DNA from 3 places in the Bacillus sp. JK106 genome. Region 2 is predicted to be linked to each of the others. Evidence: predicted binding sites of a transcription regulator. Region 2 holds the regulator's gene; each other region holds the start of a gene.

Region 1 (6,172 bases), on a different contig from region 2:
CGCGGTATCCTTTTTGGATGATCAGATTCATCGCGGCGTCAATAATTCTCTTGTTCGTCGTTCTCAACATGTTTCACCTCGCGTAAATACTGGCAGGACAAGTATACACCCGCCCTGCCCGCCAATAAAGAGGGAAACCTAGCATGAAGCGCGTTTGACAATCGTAATCTTGCCGTTTGTCCCGTCTACCGTGACGATATCTCCGTCGTTGAGCCTGTCAGTCGCGGCACGTGTGCCGAGAACGGCCGGGAGCCCGTATTCTCTCGCGATGATCGCCGCATGTGACAGGATGCCGCCCGTGTCCGTAATGACGGCCTTTGCATCCTGGAACAGACTGGTCCACAGCGGTGTCGTCATTTTGCAGACAAGCACGTCTCCTGTTGAAAAACGGGAAAATTCACTTGCGTCACGAATGACTTTCACCGGTCCGCTTGCGATTCCGCTTGACGCTGCAAGTCCGTAAATTTGATGTTCAGTGTTTTTTTCATCTTCTGTGATGGAGCCGGTAATCTGTTCAGCCGTTTTCAGCTGTTCCGAAGTCGGAGTCCCGAGATAAGCGGGGGCTTCAAGCAATTGATATTGCTGGAAGAGCTGTTTTCGTTCAGCGGCTTTTTCCTGCATCGGAACCGGCGACGCCAGCGCTTTCTCGACTTCATCGCTGTATAAGTACCACATATCCTCCCGATCATCGATTACGCCTTGTTTTTGAAGCAGCTCGCCGATTTTCAGAAGGCAAAGGCGCGCTTTGGCGTCCAGCATCGCATCAATATAAAAATGGTGATCATCTTTGATGACGGATGAAGACAATGTCCACTGATAATAGCGGTCAAACGTCTCCCGGAAGCCGTCATCTTCAATTCTATCCATAAAGTCGGCGTAGAGCTGTTTTCGTTTTTCTATCGTTTTATGAAACTCACTGTCAAAATCGTATCCGTTCCGGACATAGTTCTGAATGTTGGCCAAAGCGAAATAAGGGTTTTCCGCCCAAGTTTGTTCAATGAGATCATGACTTTTCACGGATCTCCAGCCGTATTCCTGCAAAAATTCGCCGACTTGTTCGAGAAAGCGTTTTCCCTCATTTGATTGCAGAAGCGTCTGATGCAGCTCATCGGCATGAGAAACCGTAAAGACGCGCCGCAGTTCAGGGCTGTCTTTTACTTGTCCGGAAAGCAGCCAGAGCTGTCTGTCGGTCTCCAATGACTTATTCATGACGCCGGCCAGCATTTCATACAGAAGGGAGGTGTTTTCTTTCTCAACCTGTCCGTACATAGATTCCAGTATCATGTTTAACGCAACCTGCGGTAAGACAATATTGAAATGTTCTTCGTATCCTTTTAAATAGAAGTCTTGCAGGTTTCGGAACGCATCAAGGGCAGTCTCCGGCGTATGGTCTGTATGCGCCAGTTCGTCCAGCTTTTGATAAAAAGGCAGAAAGGTTTCCTGAATAATATCATACATGCGGTCAGCCAAGACGGGGAAAAGCGCTTCTAACTGTTCTGCGGGCAGCTTGTCGTCCGTCTTATGCTGTCTGGAAAAAACATGGCCCTGATGAAGTTTGACACGCTCAATCTCGATGCCCATCACAGGGAAGGCCTTCGTGCTCTCTTTGAGGCCGTATTCCAAAGCCGGCACAATGAGTGAAGCGAATAACGGGCTGACGGGACCTTCTATATTGGCCTCCATATTGAGCCAAAAATCTTTCTGATCCCGGGGCGTCATGATAAATTCCCGTTCTTCGTCTGCCGCTTTCTGATCCTGCGCGATCGTTGTAATCGGTCTGGCCTGAAGCAGATACAGCTTATTTTCGGCAAATCCGAATTCGAGATCCACGGGATAACCGTACAGTTCTTCCGTCTTTATCGTCAGCATGGCAAGCTCTTTGACGCTCTCGTCATCAAGGCAGAAGCGGCTTCTCATGTCAGCGGACGTCTCTTTTTCCGTCACGCCTTCGTCTTTAGAGACGATATACATTTCTTTTAAGCCGATTTCTTTTTCAATCTGAAATGTGTCTTTATTGACGATAAATGTGTCGGGCGTCACGCTGCCGGAGACGATTGCTTCTCCGAGGCCGTAGCTCGCGCTGATCATCAGTTCTCCGTCATCGTGTGTGACGGGGTTGCGGCTGAAAATGACCCCTGAAACCTCGGAATTGATCAGACCTTGCACGACAACGCCCATTAACGGTTCTGCGGTGTCATTGTTCATTTTCTCTTTATAACCGCTGACCCGCGCCGAGAAGAAGGAAGCCCAGCACTCTTTCACTTTTCCGAGAAACTCTTCTTCTGTTTTGATATTTAAATAGGTTTCGTACTGGCCCGCGAAAGAAGCGCCTTCAAGATCTTCGGACGCGGAGGAGGAACGTACGGCGACAGAGGCGTATGATTCTCTCAATTCATAAAACGACGCGGTCAGTTCCTCCCGAAGCTCTTTTGAAAACGTGCCGTTCATAATGGCGCGCTCCATCTGTTCCTGATCTGCTTGAAGCCCGTTGTCTTCCATAAAACGTGTCAGGGCATTCGTCTGAATGATAAAACCGCCGGGAACGGGCAGCCCGTTTTTCGTCAGTTTAATCAGGTTCATTCCTTTTGCTCCTGCAGAGCGGCTCGATTCTTCCGCTTTTTGAAATCGCACTGAATACATGCGGTATGACCCCCTTTTTTTCTTCATCCAAGAAAATGATAGTAAACACTATCATTACATTGTAAAGAGGGAGGAAGAAACTGTCAAAGATACAAAGACCTAAACCTTCTCATCCTTTCGGCTGAAGAAAGGTAGTTCGATTCATCTGGTTAATGGTTCAATGGATTTATATTCACATTTTTTTTGACAGATGATTGAAGACTGCCGAAAAAGGGTATTGTGATAGCAGGGGGAACGATTGTCCGATTCTTCATTTTTTACTATAATCAGATGAGATGAAGAATTCCCGAGGAGGGTTTTTGTGATTACAAAAGCCGTTTTTGCATTATGTTTCCCTTTTATGCTGGTTGTCCTTTTTACGCGCGTCACGTTTAACCACTATGTGGCGATCGCTCTCACAGCCGCACTGCTTTTCGCATCCTATTTAAAGGGTTACACCGAAACGTATTTTATCGTTGGATTGGATGTCGTATCGCTGGTGGCCGGAGGGCTGTACATGGCCAAAAAAGAAGCAGACAAAAAGAAAGACAATGCCTGACATGGTGAATATGAAATAGAATGCCTGCTTTTACGCCATAAAAGCAGGTTTTTTATACAAAAATTAACTTGGTAAAAATAAACCATCGAACTTTAGTTCGTATTTTTAGTGATTTTGCCCGTCATTGTGTTACTATATCAATAGGAAGATTTCGTAAAGAAACGGAGGCTTTTTTGTGAAAGATCGTTTTGAGTTAGTCTCGAAATATCAGCCCCAGGGAGATCAGCCGCAAGCGATTGAGAAGCTTGTCAAAGGCATACAGGAAGGCAGAAAACACCAGACTCTCCTGGGTGCGACAGGGACGGGCAAAACCTTTACCGTGTCCAATCTGATTAAAGAAGTGAATAAACCGACACTGGTCATTGCCCATAACAAAACCCTTGCCGGACAGCTGTACAGCGAGTTCAAGGAATTTTTTCCGAACAACGCTGTCGAGTATTTTGTCAGCTACTATGATTATTATCAGCCGGAGGCGTATGTGCCTCAAACGGATACATTTATAGAGAAAGACGCTAGTATTAATGATGAAATTGATAAATTGAGGCACTCCGCGACATCCTCTCTGTTTGAACGGAGAGATGTCATTATTATCGCGAGTGTGTCATGCATATACGGTCTCGGTTCGCCTGAAGAATACCGGGAAATGGTCGTGTCGCTCAGACCGGAAATGGAGATTGAGCGGAACGAGCTTCTGAGAAAGCTTGTGGATATCCAGTATGCCCGCAATGATATCGACTTTCAGCGCGGGACGTTCCGCGTGCGCGGAGACGTTGTGGAAATCTTCCCGGCTTCCCGTGACGAACATTGTATCAGAGTGGAATTTTTCGGAGACGAAATTGAGCGGATCAGGGAGGTCGACGCTTTGACCGGAGAAATTCTCGGCGACCGTGACCATGTCGCGATTTTCCCGGCTTCCCACTTCGTCACCCGGGCGGAAAAGATGGAAAAAGCGATTCTGAATATTGAACAGGAGCTTGAGGAGCGCTTGAAAGTGATGCACGAAAACGGCAAGCTCCTTGAAGCGCAGCGGCTTGAGCAGCGGACGAGGTATGATCTTGAAATGATGCGGGAAATGGGTTTTTGCTCAGGGATCGAGAACTATTCAAGACATTTGACGCTCCGTCCTCCTGGTTCTACGCCGTATACGCTGCTTGATTATTTTCCGGACGATTTTATGATCGTCGTTGATGAATCACATGTGACGATTCCGCAGGTGCGCGGCATGTTCAACGGTGACCAGGCGAGAAAACAGGTGCTTGTCGATCACGGGTTCCGCCTGCCGTCAGCGCTTGACAACCGTCCGCTCCGATTCGAGGAATTTGAAAAGCATATGCACAATATCGTGTACGTGTCGGCGACTCCGGGACCGTATGAAATTGAGCATACGCCGGAAATGATCGAGCAGATCATCAGACCGACGGGACTCCTCGATCCTCTCATTGACGTCCGTCCGATCGAAGGACAGATTGATGATCTGATCGGCGAGATTCAGGCGAGGATTGAACGGAATGAACGCGTTCTCGTGACGACTTTAACGAAAAAAATGTCAGAGGATCTGACCGATTACCTCAAGGAAATCGGCATCAAGGTCAATTATCTGCATTCCGAGATTAAGACGCTTGAACGGATTGAAATCATCCGTGACCTCCGCCTCGGAAAACATGATGTGTTAATCGGCATCAACCTGCTGAGGGAAGGGCTTGATATTCCGGAAGTGTCACTTGTCGCCATTCTCGATGCGGATAAAGAAGGCTTCCTCCGTTCTGAACGTTCGCTGATTCAGACGATCGGACGGGCGGCCAGAAACGCGGAAGGCCGCGTCATCATGTATGCCGATAAAATCACGAATTCGATGGAAATCGCGATTAATGAAACGAAGCGCCGCCGGGAACAGCAGGAGCGCTTTAACGAAATTCACGGCATTACGCCGCAAACGATCAATAAGGAAATCCGCGATGTGATCCGCGCGACGCAGGCCGCTGAGGATAAAGAAGAATATAAAACAAAAGCCGCGCCTAAACTGGCGAAGATGACGAAGAAAGAACGCCAGAAAGTCGTTGAGCAAATGGAGCACGAAATGAAAGAGGCGGCCAGAGCGCTTGATTTCGAGCGGGCGGCAGAGCTTCGTGATTTACTGTTAGAGCTTAAAGCGGAAGGATGATGAACACATGGCAATTGACCGGATCGAGGTGAAAGGCGCAAGGGCGCACAATTTAAAAAACATTGATGTAACGATTCCCCGGGATCAGCTCGTCGTCGTGACGGGGCTGTCCGGATCGGGAAAATCATCCCTTGCCTTTGACACCATTTACGCGGAAGGACAGAGGCGGTATGTTGAATCGCTTTCTGCCTATGCGCGCCAATTTTTAGGGCAGATGGATAAGCCGGACGTTGATGCGATCGAAGGGCTTTCTCCGGCGATCAGCATTGATCAGAAGACGACAAGCCGCAATCCGCGGTCAACCGTCGGAACGGTAACGGAGATTTATGATTATCTCCGGCTGCTGTACGCGAGGGTCGGGAAGCCGCATTGCCCGGAGCATGGCATTGAAATTACGTCGCAAACGATCGAACAGATGGTTGACCGGATTCTTGAATATCCGGAGCGGACGAAGCTTCAAGTGCTTGCGCCGATCATCTCAGGCAGAAAAGGCGCCCATGTCAAAGTGCTTGACCAAATCAGAAAGCAAGGTTACGTAAGGGTGCGGATTGACGGAGAAATGGCCGAGCTTTCCGACGATATTGAACTTGAAAAAAACAAAAAGCATTCCATTGAAGTAGTCATTGACCGGATTGTCGTCAAGGAAGGGGTTGCCGCCAGGCTTTCCGACTCACTGGAAAGCGCGCTCCGCTTAGGGGAAGGCCGTGTCATGATAGATGTCATCGGTCAGGAAGAGCTGATGTTCAGCGAGCATCACGCCTGTCCGCTGTGCGGTTTTTCTATCGGGGAGCTTGAACCCCGGCTGTTTTCGTTTAACAGCCCGTTCGGCGCCT
Region 2 (6,172 bases):
ATTCATTGAAAAAATACCGAACGGTTATGTCGGGGTTGTATACTCACCGAATGGCGGGGTAAAATCCGACACATTGGACCAAGGCTGGCACTTAGTCGGATTATTTAATAAAGTGACGGAATACCCGGTGCGTATGCAGACAGTGAATAATGAAAATATAAAAGTGGCAACCTCTGACGGTAAAAATATTGAAATGGATATCGCTTACAACTATGTCGTGCAGCCTGATAAAGTAGTCGATCTGTTTAACAAATTCGGGGCGGTAGATGTGGAAACGATCGAAAATACATATTTAAAAACAAGGCTGTGGGATGCGGCGCGAAAATCAATCAGCAAATACTCGGTTATTGACACATACGGGCAAAAATCTGCAGAAGCCGCTGCCGATGTTCAAAAGAGATTTGCTGATGATATGAAGAGTCTTGGATTTTTAATTGATGATCTGACGCTTGGCGTACCAAAGCCGGATAAAGCCACACAGGAAGCCATCGATGCAAGGGTGAAGTCTTCACAGGAACTTGAACGGACACAAACTGAAATTAAAATAGCCGAAGCCGAAGCGAAAAAGAAAAAAATTGAAGCGGAAGGGATCGCTGACTATAACGAAATCATTAAGAAATCAATGTCCGATGAAATGATCAAATATAAATGGATTGAAAAATGGGACGGAAAAACGCCGAAAGCGACAGGCACAGACTCACTGCTGCAGCTGCCGCTGGACGATCAGAAGCAAAAATAAAAAGAGAAGGAGGCGATTGCCTCCTTTTTATGTTTTTTCCTGAGGGTCTTTTTCCGGCACTAATTCTTCAGACGCCTCGGTTTGATAGCTCCATAGCGTGCTATCCGTCTCTGTTGTGTCCTGGTAATCTTCGGGAAGTACATATTGCTGCAAATACCGGTGAAAAAATGCCTCAAAAACAGAAATGCAAAGTGCAGAGATAACCGATGCCGCGGCAGGAGAGACATTAAACCCGCCAATGTTCATCAGGAATATCCATAATATAATGAATGAAATTCCGAAATCAGCTGCAACGGCTGTGAAATTGCTTGTTCTCGGCAGAATCATGCAATCACCCGCAAAATAAGTGATTAAACTTAAGATCACTGTAATAAACAGAACGTTTAAAAAGGTTACTTGGTACATAAGATCCAGAACAATGTACAGTAAAGCAAGTGTGAGCGCAGTTTTAGAAGCGAAAGCAATTACGTGTCTCATTTGAACCACCTTCGTTATTTCGTTTAGTCTTCATTGTAAGCAATCCGCAAATTTTTAAACTGGTATATAGTGGTTATAAAGTAAAATGTGAATAGACATCACAGGATGCACAAGTTAAAATATGTAAAAAGGGGGATGCAAATGAAAAAATATTGGATATGTATTGCTGTTTTTTTATTATGTTTTAGCGGAATACACTCAGCTAAAGCGGCTACCACTGAATTCGGATCAAAAACAAGCTTCACTTTGGAGGGAAACGCAAAAGAGTTTCATATTGAAAATCCGGGGACTGTAGCTGCCGACGATTATTTTTTAGGCTATAAGTTCACCATAATGAACAACTCTTCGTGCGGTTTAAGCATGAAACTCCAGCGGATGGCGCTGAACGGAAATTTTTATACATTAAGTTCTAAAAACTACAGCGGCAGCTGGCTAAACCTCAGTGCCCAGGATAAAAAATCAATTGATCCGTATCACAAATACAGGATTCTGGTTGAAAGTTCTTCAAACGTCTGTGGTCCCGTCTATATTAAAGGGTTTTACGGTGTAGAATATTATCATTTTGATTGAAAATAGATACTCGCTAAAGGCAGCGGGTTTTTTTATATTTATATTTAACTTATTGCACTATGTACTAAATATTCATAGATGAATTTTTGACGTACCCGCCCAAAGAAAAGATAAACAAAAGCAAATTCATCACGCACAAATATACAAAGTTGAAAAATGGACGAAAAGTTTCTTGAGGGAAACATTATTAGTTGACTTCAAAAGTGTGATGTCGGATAATAAGAATGTAAGTTTTTCCTCCTTAGCAGGTTCGTTTCTTAAGCCAGGGCGAATCTGCTTTTTTTATGCAAAAAAACCCCTTACAGAGGGGTTTTTTACGATAAATGAAGTTTAATAGAATTAATGGACGGCTCTGAATACGCCGATCACTTTCCCCAAAATGCTTACGTTTTGCAGGATAATCGGCTCCATCGTCGGATTTTCCGGCTGCAGCCGCACATAATTGTCTTCTTTATAGAAGCGCTTAACCGTCGCTTCATCATCTTCGGTCATAGCTACGACGATTTCTCCGTTATTGGCCGTGTTCTGCTGTTTGACAATGACGTAATCTTTGTCAAAAATGCCGGCGTCAATCATACTTTCTCCCATGATTTCTAACATAAAGACATGTTCGCCCGGAGGAACCATCCGGTCAGGAAGCGGGAAATACTCGTCGATATTTTCAACAGCCGTAATCGGAATACCCGCCGTCACTTTCCCGATGACCGGAACGTTTACGACCTGGCTTTTCGGAATATGGACTTCTTCTTCATCCAATACCTCAATCGCCCTCGGTTTAGTAGGGTCCCGTCTGATCAGGCCTTTTGTCTCCAGCCGCGCCAAATGGCCGTGCACGGTTGAACTGGAAGCCAGTCCTACTGCTTCTCCTATCTCTCTTACAGAAGGCGGATATCCTTTCGTTTTTACCTCTTCTTTAATAAAACGCAGGATATCAAGCTGCCTTTTTGATAGCTTCGTCATATTTCGCACCTCAAAACGTCGATTTTAAGTAGATTATAGCATGATTTTCCTGACAGTACAAACATAGGTTCGAAAAAAACGATTGACAGAAACATTTGTTCGTATATACTGAAAGATATAAAAAGCGAACAAACATTCTTATCGGAGGTTATTTACATGGCGAAAGAATCTATCATATTTGTCGGGCTGTTTACTGCGATTTTAAGTGCCGCTATTTTACTTGTCTCATGTGCGGGAAATGATCAGTCCCTCAGCCAATATGTTAAAATAAAGGTTCAGGACGGCGATACACTCTGGTCACTTGCGGATCATGTAGCAGAAAAGAAACACATTAATAAAGAAGATTTCATTGAGTGGGTGACGGAGAATAATCATCTCCAAACTGCTGATATAAAGCCCGGAGACGAACTTATTCTTCCGGTTAAGAAGAAGCATCCGGCCGTATATCAGCTGGCCATTGTCAATTAGAGAGGAAAGAGAGAAATGAAGGCGCTCATTTATGCCCGCGTAAGCACAAACAAAGAACAGCAGCAAACGTCATTAAAAAGACAGGAAGAAGAGCTCAGTGAGATCGCTGCTGCAAACGGCATGGAAGTCGTGAAAGTCATTTCTGAGAAAGCCAGCGGTTATGAAATGGACCGCGACGGAGTATTTGAAATGCTTGATGAAATTAAAAAATCACATATTGACGCGATATTGGTGCAGGACGAAACGAGATTGGGAAGAGGAAACGCCAAGATTGCGCTTTTGCATTGTATTTACAGGGAGAACGTAAAGATATATACGACGGCTCATAAAGGTGAACTGGAGCTTTCCGAAGCTGATTCGATGGTACTTGAAATCGTCAGTATTGTTGAGGAATATCAAAGGAAAATTCACAATATGAAAATCCGGCGGGGAATGAAAAGAGCCGTGAAAAACGGCTACAAACCTGAACGGAATCTGAAAAACAGACATGAAAACAGCGGAAAAGAAAAAAAAGAGGTTCCGGTTTCGGAAATTATCAGGCTGAGAGCCAACAAGCTTACCTTTGCAGAAATCGCAGCGACCCTAAGAGGATTCGGCTATGACGTGTCCAAAGCCACGGTTCACCGGCGGTTTCAGGAATATAACGCAGACACAGAAGGCAGCTGACGCGCATCAGTTGTAAAAAAGACTGCGTTTTAGTAGTATATAATCAACACGCACCAAAGGAGCTTATTATGATTTCTAAAGAAAAAATCGCAAGAATTAACGAATTGGCTCAAAAAGCTAAATCAAACACGATAACGGATGAGGAAAAAGCTGAACAGCAAAAGCTTCGCCAGGAGTATTTGAAAGGATTCCGCTCCTCAATGAAAAATACGTTAAAGAGCGTAAAAGTGATTGATCCGGAAGGCAACGATGTCACCCCTGAAAAATTAAAAAGAGAACAACAGAAAAATAATCTTCACTAAACAGAAAGAATACGGCAATACGTATTCTTTTTTCGTATATACTAATATCAGGATGTGCTTTACGACAATTTTCAACAAGTTTATCTCAAATTTAAGCTGAAAGAGTTGAGAAAAAGTCAGCATCGCTTTATGATGAAAAGGTACAACAATAAGGAAGGGGATTATAATGGATACAATTGAAAAGAAATCAGTTGCCACCATTCGTACACTATCTATAGACGCAATTGAAAAAGCGAATTCCGGACATCCGGGCATGCCGATGGGAGCCGCTCCGATGGCATACACGCTGTGGACGAAATTTATGAATGTAAATCCGCAGAATCCGGGCTGGTTTAACCGCGACCGCTTTGTTTTATCAGCAGGCCACGGTTCAATGCTTTTATACAGCATGCTGCATTTAAGCGGATATGACCTCAGCATTGAAGACTTGAAACAGTTCCGTCAATGGGGAAGCAAAACACCGGGACATCCGGAGTTCGGGCATACAGCCGGAGTAGACGCAACGACCGGGCCGCTTGGACAGGGGATTGCAATGGCAGTGGGAATGGCAATTGCAGAACGCCATCTGGCTGAGACATATAACCGTGATTCATTCAATGTAGTTGATCATTATACATACAGTATTTGCGGAGACGGCGATTTAATGGAAGGCATTTCTTCCGAAGCCGCTTCTCTTGCAGGCCATCTTGAATTAGGCCGCCTGATCGTATTATACGATTCTAATGACATTTCCTTAGACGGCGATTTAGACCGTTCTTTCTCTGAAAATGTAAAGCAGCGTTTTGAAGCAATGAACTGGGAAGTTCTTTATGTTGAGGACGGAAACAACATCGCTGAATTGACGGCTGCAATTGAAAAAGCGCGCCAGAATGATAAAAAACCGACTTTGATTGAAGTGAAAACCACGATCGGTTTCGGTTCTCCAAACCGCGCGGGCACATCCGGCGTTCACGGCGCTCCGTTAGGACTAGAAGAGAGCAAGCTGACAAAAGAAGCGTATGCTTGGACGTTTGAAGAAGATTTTTATGTTCCGGAAGAAGTATACGGGCATTTCAATCAAGCTGTAAAAGAAGCCGGCTCGAAAAAAGAACAGGAATGGAATGAACTGTTCGCGGCTTATAAAGAAAAATATCCTGAGCTTGCTGAACAGCTGTCACTCGGCATGAAAGGCGAGCTTCCTAAAGACTGGGATCAGGAAGTTCCCGTTTATGAAAAAGGCAGCAGCCTTGCTTCCCGCGCATCTTCAGGTGAGGTGCTGAACGGGATCGCCAAGAAAATTCCTTTCTTTGTCGGGGGATCTGCTGACCTTGCGGGTTCAAATAAAACGACAATCAAAAATGGAGGAGACTTCACGGCCAAAGACTACGCCGGGAAAAACTTCTGGTTCGGTGTCCGTGAATTTGCGATGGGCGCTGCATTAAACGGAATGGCGCTTCACGGCGGCCTCCGCGTATTCGGCGGCACATTCTTTGTATTCTCTGATTATTTAAGACCTGCCATTCGTCTGGCATCATTGATGGGACTCCCTGTCACTTATGTATTCACGCATGACAGTATTGCCGTAGGAGAAGACGGGCCGACTCACGAACCGATTGAGCAGCTTGCTTCTTTACGCGCACTTCCTAACCTTTCTGTGATCAGACCTGCTGACGGAAATGAAACCGCAGCTGCATGGAAGGTTGCCGTTCAAAGCCAAGATCATCCGACAGCTCTTGTATTGACACGCCAAAACCTGCCGACGATTGATCAGCAGGCTGAAGAAGCGTATGCAGGCGTGGAAAAAGGGGCTTATATCGTTTCCAAAGCCCAAACGGAATCACCGGCCGCTCTTCTTTTAGCGACAGGTTCTGAAGTCGGACTTGCGATCGAAGCTCAAGCGAAACTGGCTGAAGAAAACATTCACGTATCTGTAGTCAGCATGCCGAGCTGGGACCGCTTTGAAAAACAATCGGCCGAGTACAAAAACAGCGTGCTTCCTCCGAATGTGACG
Region 3 (6,172 bases), 150 kb from region 2:
TCCCGTTTATCAATTCCTTCGTGTTTACGGTCAAGATTTTCTTCTTTTTGAAGTAAACGGTTTTCTTGTTTTTGAAGCTCATTTCGTCTTTCACGAACTTCCTGTTCAGCATCTATTCGAAGTGTATGGATTTCGTCCTTTGCTTCAAGCAGAGCTTCTTTTTTCAGTGCTTCAGCATCACGCTTTGCATCTTCAAGGATTTGCTCGGCAGCACCGCGTGCGCCCGCAATCTTTGCTTCGGCAATGGTTTTACGAACATAGTAGCCAACAACTAAACCGAGCAGAGTCAGCAAAATGGAGATGAGAACCGTCATTGGGGTCATACTTTCACCTCCTCTTGCTATGAACTTGGTTTTTGCTTAAATAAGTGCCGGCATGTACATTGTCTGATTTTCTCAACATACAGAACCTTCACAGGGAATGAGTCTCTCATGCCCTTGTCAAGTTTAAATGGTTTAACAATCATGTTAAAAAAACAAATGTTACAACTTCATTGTAATTGTGTCGGAAATACTTGTCAAGCTTGCCAGCTTAACGATTCGCCTTCAGCTCGGATCGTCGCCCATGTATATATCATACCATACCTTCCTCCGCTTTTCGTGAATGACGGCTCTGTCAGTCCGCCTGGTTAAGCAATTGGTAAATTCTATTGTTTACCTGTCCTAATTTGGCGTTATTCTGAATGTTTGACAGTAATATGACATATTTGCTTGCCGAATGGCTGAAGCTGTTCAAAATGTTGTAACCGGGCATAACACCGTGATTGGAATAGCTTCCCGGATCAATGTAAAACCCCATCCCGTAAGCGGCACTGCTTCCTGCTGTAAACATTTTTGTGAAGCTTTCTTTTGAAAGGAGCGTGCCGTTTACGATCGCTTTATCAAATTTATAGAGATCTTCAGCGCTCATATACATATCGCCCGCCCCGTACAGCTGCGATAAATCCAAAAGGTGCGGCGTTACAAGACTGCCGCTCTCATCGACTTTGTAGCCGACGGCAGGATATTTGGCTTCAGCAAATGTTTTGTAAAATCCGGCATGCTTCATTCCGGCCGGTTTGAACACGTGTTCTTTTATATATTGTTCATAAGACTCCCCGCTGACCTGAGATACGATATAAGCAAGCACTGAATAGTTGGAATCCCTGTAATCCCAAACCCCGGGCTGCCGTTTAATTCCGCGGTATTCTATATCCTTGATTAAATCAATTGGAGAAATCGGTCCCCGACCCTCAATATGCCCGTTTATGCCGGACGTATGATTGAGCAGGTTTTTCAATGTAATGCGCGTGCCGTTAGGAAAATTCGGCAAGTATGTACTGACGGGGTCACTCGTCTGCAGCAGCCCTTTTTCTTCAAGCTGCAGGACAGCCGTCGCGATTAACGCTTTTTGTGAAGAACCGATATAATATGATGTCTCCGGATTGTTTTTAATTTTTTGTTTTCGGTCCGCATAGCCAAAGCCTTTTTTCAGCACAACTTTTCCATCTTTTACGATCATTGCTGTGCCGCTGAACCCGATCTGTTGCAAGTAATTGCTGATCTGTTTATTGTGATCGATTGATTTAGGTGTTTTCTCTTTTTGCGTCTTTTCTTTTTTCTGTTGAGTCTGGTCTTTTGAAGTATCAGATTGAGCGGCGGGAGCGTTTTTAACGGATTCTTTCTCCCGATGATGCGCTGTGACGGTCCAGATCATAATAAAAACAGTGACAAGCAGCAGAAAAAGAAACAGCCCTCCCGTTTTCATCAGCTTCTTCTTTCTTTTTTTATTTATTCTTGTGCGGCGGGGGCTCGTCATCTTTTTTCCTCCTCAGATATAATTTCAACTTTCGCCATGATGTTAGACGAGTGAAGGGTGAAAAAAGTTGTAACATTCCAGATAAAATTTTCCGAAACAGCCAGTGTTTTTTGAAACACACAAAAAAAAGAGCGGAAATTGCTTACTCCGCTCTTTTGATCGTGTTTTTATTCTTCTAATTCCATCTCTGCCTGAACTTCTTCCGCTTTGTCCGTTACACCGTTATTGTCTAAACCGTAATGTTCACGGATTTGTTCCTGAATCATCAGCATGATGTCTTTATTTTCTTTTAAGAACTGCTTGGCGTTTTCACGGCCCTGACCGAGGCGTTCTTCTTCATAAGAATACCACGAACCGCTTTTTTGCACGATATCCAGTTCAGTTCCAAGGTCGATGATTTCCCCTTCTTTGGAGATTCCTTCACCGTACATAATGTCCACTTCAGCCGTACGGAACGGAGGAGCGACTTTGTTTTTTACGACTTTAATTCTCGTTTTATTCCCCATGACGTCGTTACCCTGCTTTAATTGCTCGGCACGGCGCACTTCAAGACGCACGGAAGAATAGAATTTCAGCGCGCGGCCGCCCGGTGTCGTCTCCGGATTTCCGAACATAACGCCGACTTTTTCACGAATCTGGTTAATAAAGATTGCGATTGTTTTAGATTTATTGATAGCGCCGGAAAGCTTACGGAGCGCCTGAGACATAAGACGCGCCTGTAAACCGACGTGTGAATCACCCATGTCACCTTCAATTTCAGCTTTTGGAACAAGCGCCGCAACAGAGTCAACGACTACGATATCAACAGCTCCGCTTCGCACCAGCGCTTCAGCAATCTCAAGCGCCTGCTCTCCCGTATCCGGCTGAGAAAGCAGAAGCTCTTCGATATTGACACCGAGCTTTTGCGCGTAAACAGGATCAAGAGCATGCTCAGCATCAATAAATGCGGCCTGTCCGCCTTTTTCCTGAACCTCAGCGATTGCGTGAAGCGCTACAGTCGTTTTACCTGAACTTTCAGGTCCGTATACTTCAATAATCCGTCCGCGCGGGTATCCGCCTATTCCGAGAGCGGTATCAAGTGCAAGGGAGCCGCTTGGCACCGTTGAAATTCTTGTATCCGTTTTTTCTCCGAGCTTCATGATGGAACCTTTGCCGAATTGTTTTTCTATTTGCTTAAGAGCCATATCTAAGGCTGCCTGACGATCACTCATTTATTTTTTCCTCCTTTATCTTGCCACTACATATACTATACCTTGTTTACTGGCATTTGCCAAGAAAAAAGCGAACGCATATTCGGATTTTTTCCGCGTTCGCTTTTCTGCAAAAGAGCATAATTTCCCTTATAAAACTTAAAAATCAGAGAAAACGGCTCTTTAAAACTTTATTTTTGATCCAGCATTTTTAAAATGAGATGGCAGCCGTATTTAGCGGCGCGCTTTCTGATTCCGGTTCTTGAGCCGGAAAAGTGAAATTCGTGCACCTCTTCTTTTCCTTCCGCTGAAATGCCGATAAAGACGCGGCCCGGCGCATGCCCTTCCTGCGGGTCGGGACCCGCAACCCCGGTAAAGCAGATGCCGATATCGCTTCCGGTCAGCTTTCTCACACCGGCTGCAAGCTCTTTCGCACACTCTTTGCTGACCGCTCCGCTTTCTGCGAGCGTCTCAGCTTTCACGCCGAGCACATGCTGTTTCACGCTGTCGGAATAGCAGACAACGCCCCCTGCAAATAGTTGAGACGCACCGCTTAAATCAGTCACCCACTCTGAAAACAGGCCGCCTGTAAAGCTTTCGGCAGAAGAAATCGTGATTTTGTTTTGTCTGCATGCTTTTGAAAGCTCCTTCACCAGGGACGTATCATCATATCCGTAGAAAAATTCACCGACACGTTCTAAAATGGCGGCTTCCGTTTCTTTTAAAAGCCGTTCTGTTTCTTTTTCGTCAGCATGTTTCGCCGTTAAACGCAGCGTGACCTCGCCGTCAGCAGCAAGCGGCGCAATCGTCGGATTCGTCTGCGCGTCAATGATATCTTCTAAATCAGCTTCAAGCTGGGATTCACCGATTCCGAAAAACCGCAGCACGGTTGAAACGATTTTCTCATTAGAACCAAGCTTTTTAAGAAGCAGCGGTTTCGCTTCATTTTCAAACATCGGACGCAGCTCGCTCGGCGGTCCGGGAAGCAGCATATAAAGCCTTGAGCCGTGCTCTGCAAGCATTCCCGGCGCCATGCCGAAATGATTCGCCAAAACGTCCGAGCCCTCAATGACGAGCGCCTGTTTGCGGTTATTCGGCGACATGGTCCGTTTTGTTTTCACGAAATATTCTTCGATCGACCGGAATGCTTCGTCATTCAGAACGAGCGGGCGCCCCAGTGTGTTTGCAATGGTTTCTTTCGTTAAATCGTCTTTGGTCGGCCCGAGGCCGCCTGAAAAAATAATCAGGTCTGAGCGCTCTTCGGCAATGCGGATGACTTGCTTAAGCCGCTCCGGATTGTCACCGACAGCGGTATGGTAAAACACGTTTACACCGATTTCCGCCAGCTCTTTACTGATAAACTGCGCGTTCGTATTGGCGATCTGGCCGAGCAGAAGCTCCGAGCCGACCGCAATGATTTCTGCTTTTTTTGCTATTTCCATCTTTAAGTCCTTCTTCCTTAGTTAGATGTTTTTAACGCATCCCAGTTCTTCGCAAAATAATCCCAGCCGGAAATGACTGTGAAGAGCACGGCCACCCATAAAGCGATATCGCCGAACGGGAAAGAAACGAGCTCAAACGGAAGATTATGCAGCAAAAGCGCGGCAACAGCGATGATCTGGGCCCATGTTTTAATTTTCCCCAGCATATTGGCGGCTACAACTTCCCCCGTTCCCGCCAGCACAAGTCTTAATCCCGTTACGGCAAATTCGCGGCTGATGATGATGATGACCATCCACGCCGGCGCAAGGTCAAATTGCACAAGCGTAATTAATGCCGCGGACACCAGCAGTTTGTCAGCCAGCGGATCTAAAAATTTCCCGAAGTTTGTCACGAGGTTCAGTTTTCTGGCGTAGTAGCCATCCACCCAGTCAGTCGTTGATGCGATAATGAATAAAACAGCTCCCGTAAGATGCGCGACCGGAATCGATTCATCCCCTATATGAACGCTGCCCCAATGAAAAGGAACAAGCATGATAATCATAAATACAGGAATTAAAGCGATTCTTGCCAGTGTGATTTTATTCGGTAAGTTAAACATAAAGCCCCTCCAATAATATGTACTCGGACGTGAAGAAAAAGTCATCTTAATCGTTCAGATGACTTTTCCCCTTTTATTTTTTCATCTTGATTGTGATGGTCTGCGCCATCACATCATGCGGATTGAGTTCATAGGACAGAACCTCTCCGTTGATTTTAATTTTCAGGTTAGGGGCATAGCCCGTGCGGATTTCAATCTGCTTTTGATCCGTGACGTCTTTTTTAAAGGTTTCGCCTTTTTGCAGCGTTCCTTCTTTTAAAGAACCGCCGCTGTCATCACGGACGCGGATCCATGCGCTGTCAGAAGCAATCAGTTCAAGCTTATACTTATCTGCCCCGGAGACGTTGTATGAAGAAGCCGAGCCTTCCGTTCCGGCCGCTTTGATCTCCGTCTTATCACTGCTTTTTTCTTTCTTTTTCTGCTCTGACGCTTTTGTATCCTTTTTGTCTTTTTTGCTGTCAGATTGCGCTTCGTCGTTTGTATTGCCGTCGTTTTTCAGCGCAGAATCCTTAGGAATCTCATACTTGCTCTCACTTTGGGTGACGGCCTTATCTCCGTCTGTCTGCCCGGATTTGCTCATTCCGAACTGAATAATCGCATAAATGATCGCGATGACGATAATGACACCGATGACGACAAGGACGGTCGGAAGCCATTCCGCCGCCTTTGAAGCGGACTTAGGAAGCTCCCTTTGCATGGCGAGACCGGAGATTTTTTCCGACACATCGTCATGGTACGTGTTAGGGATGTCTTTTTTATATTCTTCAAATAACTGATCTGAATCAAGCCCGACAGCTTCAGCGTATTGCTTGATAAACGCCCGCACATAAAAATTGCCGGGAATGACGTCATAATTGCCTTCTTCCAGAGCGGTTAAGTATCTTTTCTGAATTTTCGTCGCCGCCTGGAGTTCATCCAATGACATCCCTTTTTCCTCTCTGGCTTCTTTAAGCCGGATTGCTAATTCTGTCACAACAAACACCTTCCAATATTAAAAATCAAAGCTTGAAAAACCGGTCTGATCAAACATTTGCGGTTCTTCTGCATGTTCATATGTAATGACTTCGTCAGGATCATTTCTGAGTTCGATAATATAATCGAAATCATCGAGCGTATACTCCGAATTTTGAACAAAAATATCGGG

Evidence for each region. Region 2 encodes LexA, which represses DNA repair genes until DNA is damaged. Its sites were predicted from a motif close to CGAACATATGTTCG; they were not measured.
Region 1: a site for LexA is predicted at 3,265-3,278, ahead of uvrB (excinuclease ABC subunit UvrB). Genes of this name have one in related genera too.
Region 3: a site for LexA is predicted at 3,080-3,093, ahead of recA (recombinase RecA). Genes of this name have one in related genera too.

What each region holds. Positions count from the first base shown of each region.
Region 1 is NZ_JBSJQC010000001.1:572,314-578,485, forward strand. Features, by position in the region: gene ACWJJS_RS02960 (TetR/AcrR family transcriptional regulator) at 1-67, opposite strand, end outside; gene ACWJJS_RS02965 (PEP/pyruvate-binding domain-containing protein) at 139-2,640, opposite strand; gene ACWJJS_RS02970 (CsbA family protein) at 2,942-3,178, shown strand; gene uvrB (excinuclease ABC subunit UvrB) at 3,354-5,339, shown strand; gene uvrA (excinuclease ABC subunit UvrA) at 5,347-6,172, shown strand, end outside.
Region 2 is NZ_JBSJQC010000002.1:967,000-973,171, forward strand. Features, by position in the region: gene ACWJJS_RS09995 (prohibitin family protein) at 1-739, shown strand, start outside; gene ACWJJS_RS10000 (YndM family protein) at 767-1,216, opposite strand; gene ACWJJS_RS10005 (hypothetical protein) at 1,358-1,786, shown strand; gene lexA (transcriptional repressor LexA) at 2,126-2,746, opposite strand; gene yneA (cell division suppressor protein YneA) at 2,903-3,214, shown strand; gene ACWJJS_RS10020 (YneB family resolvase-like protein) at 3,230-3,880, shown strand; gene ACWJJS_RS10025 (DUF896 domain-containing protein) at 3,949-4,182, shown strand; gene tkt (transketolase) at 4,349-6,172, shown strand, end outside.
Region 3 is NZ_JBSJQC010000002.1:820,248-826,419, reverse strand. Features, by position in the region: gene rny (ribonuclease Y) at 1-323, opposite strand, end outside; gene ACWJJS_RS09585 (serine hydrolase domain-containing protein) at 616-1,797, opposite strand; gene recA (recombinase RecA) at 1,965-3,008, opposite strand; gene ACWJJS_RS09575 (competence/damage-inducible protein A) at 3,179-4,429, opposite strand; gene pgsA (CDP-diacylglycerol--glycerol-3-phosphate 3-phosphatidyltransferase) at 4,447-5,028, opposite strand; gene ACWJJS_RS09565 (helix-turn-helix domain-containing protein) at 5,102-6,001, opposite strand; gene ACWJJS_RS09560 (DUF3388 domain-containing protein) at 6,020-6,172, opposite strand, start outside.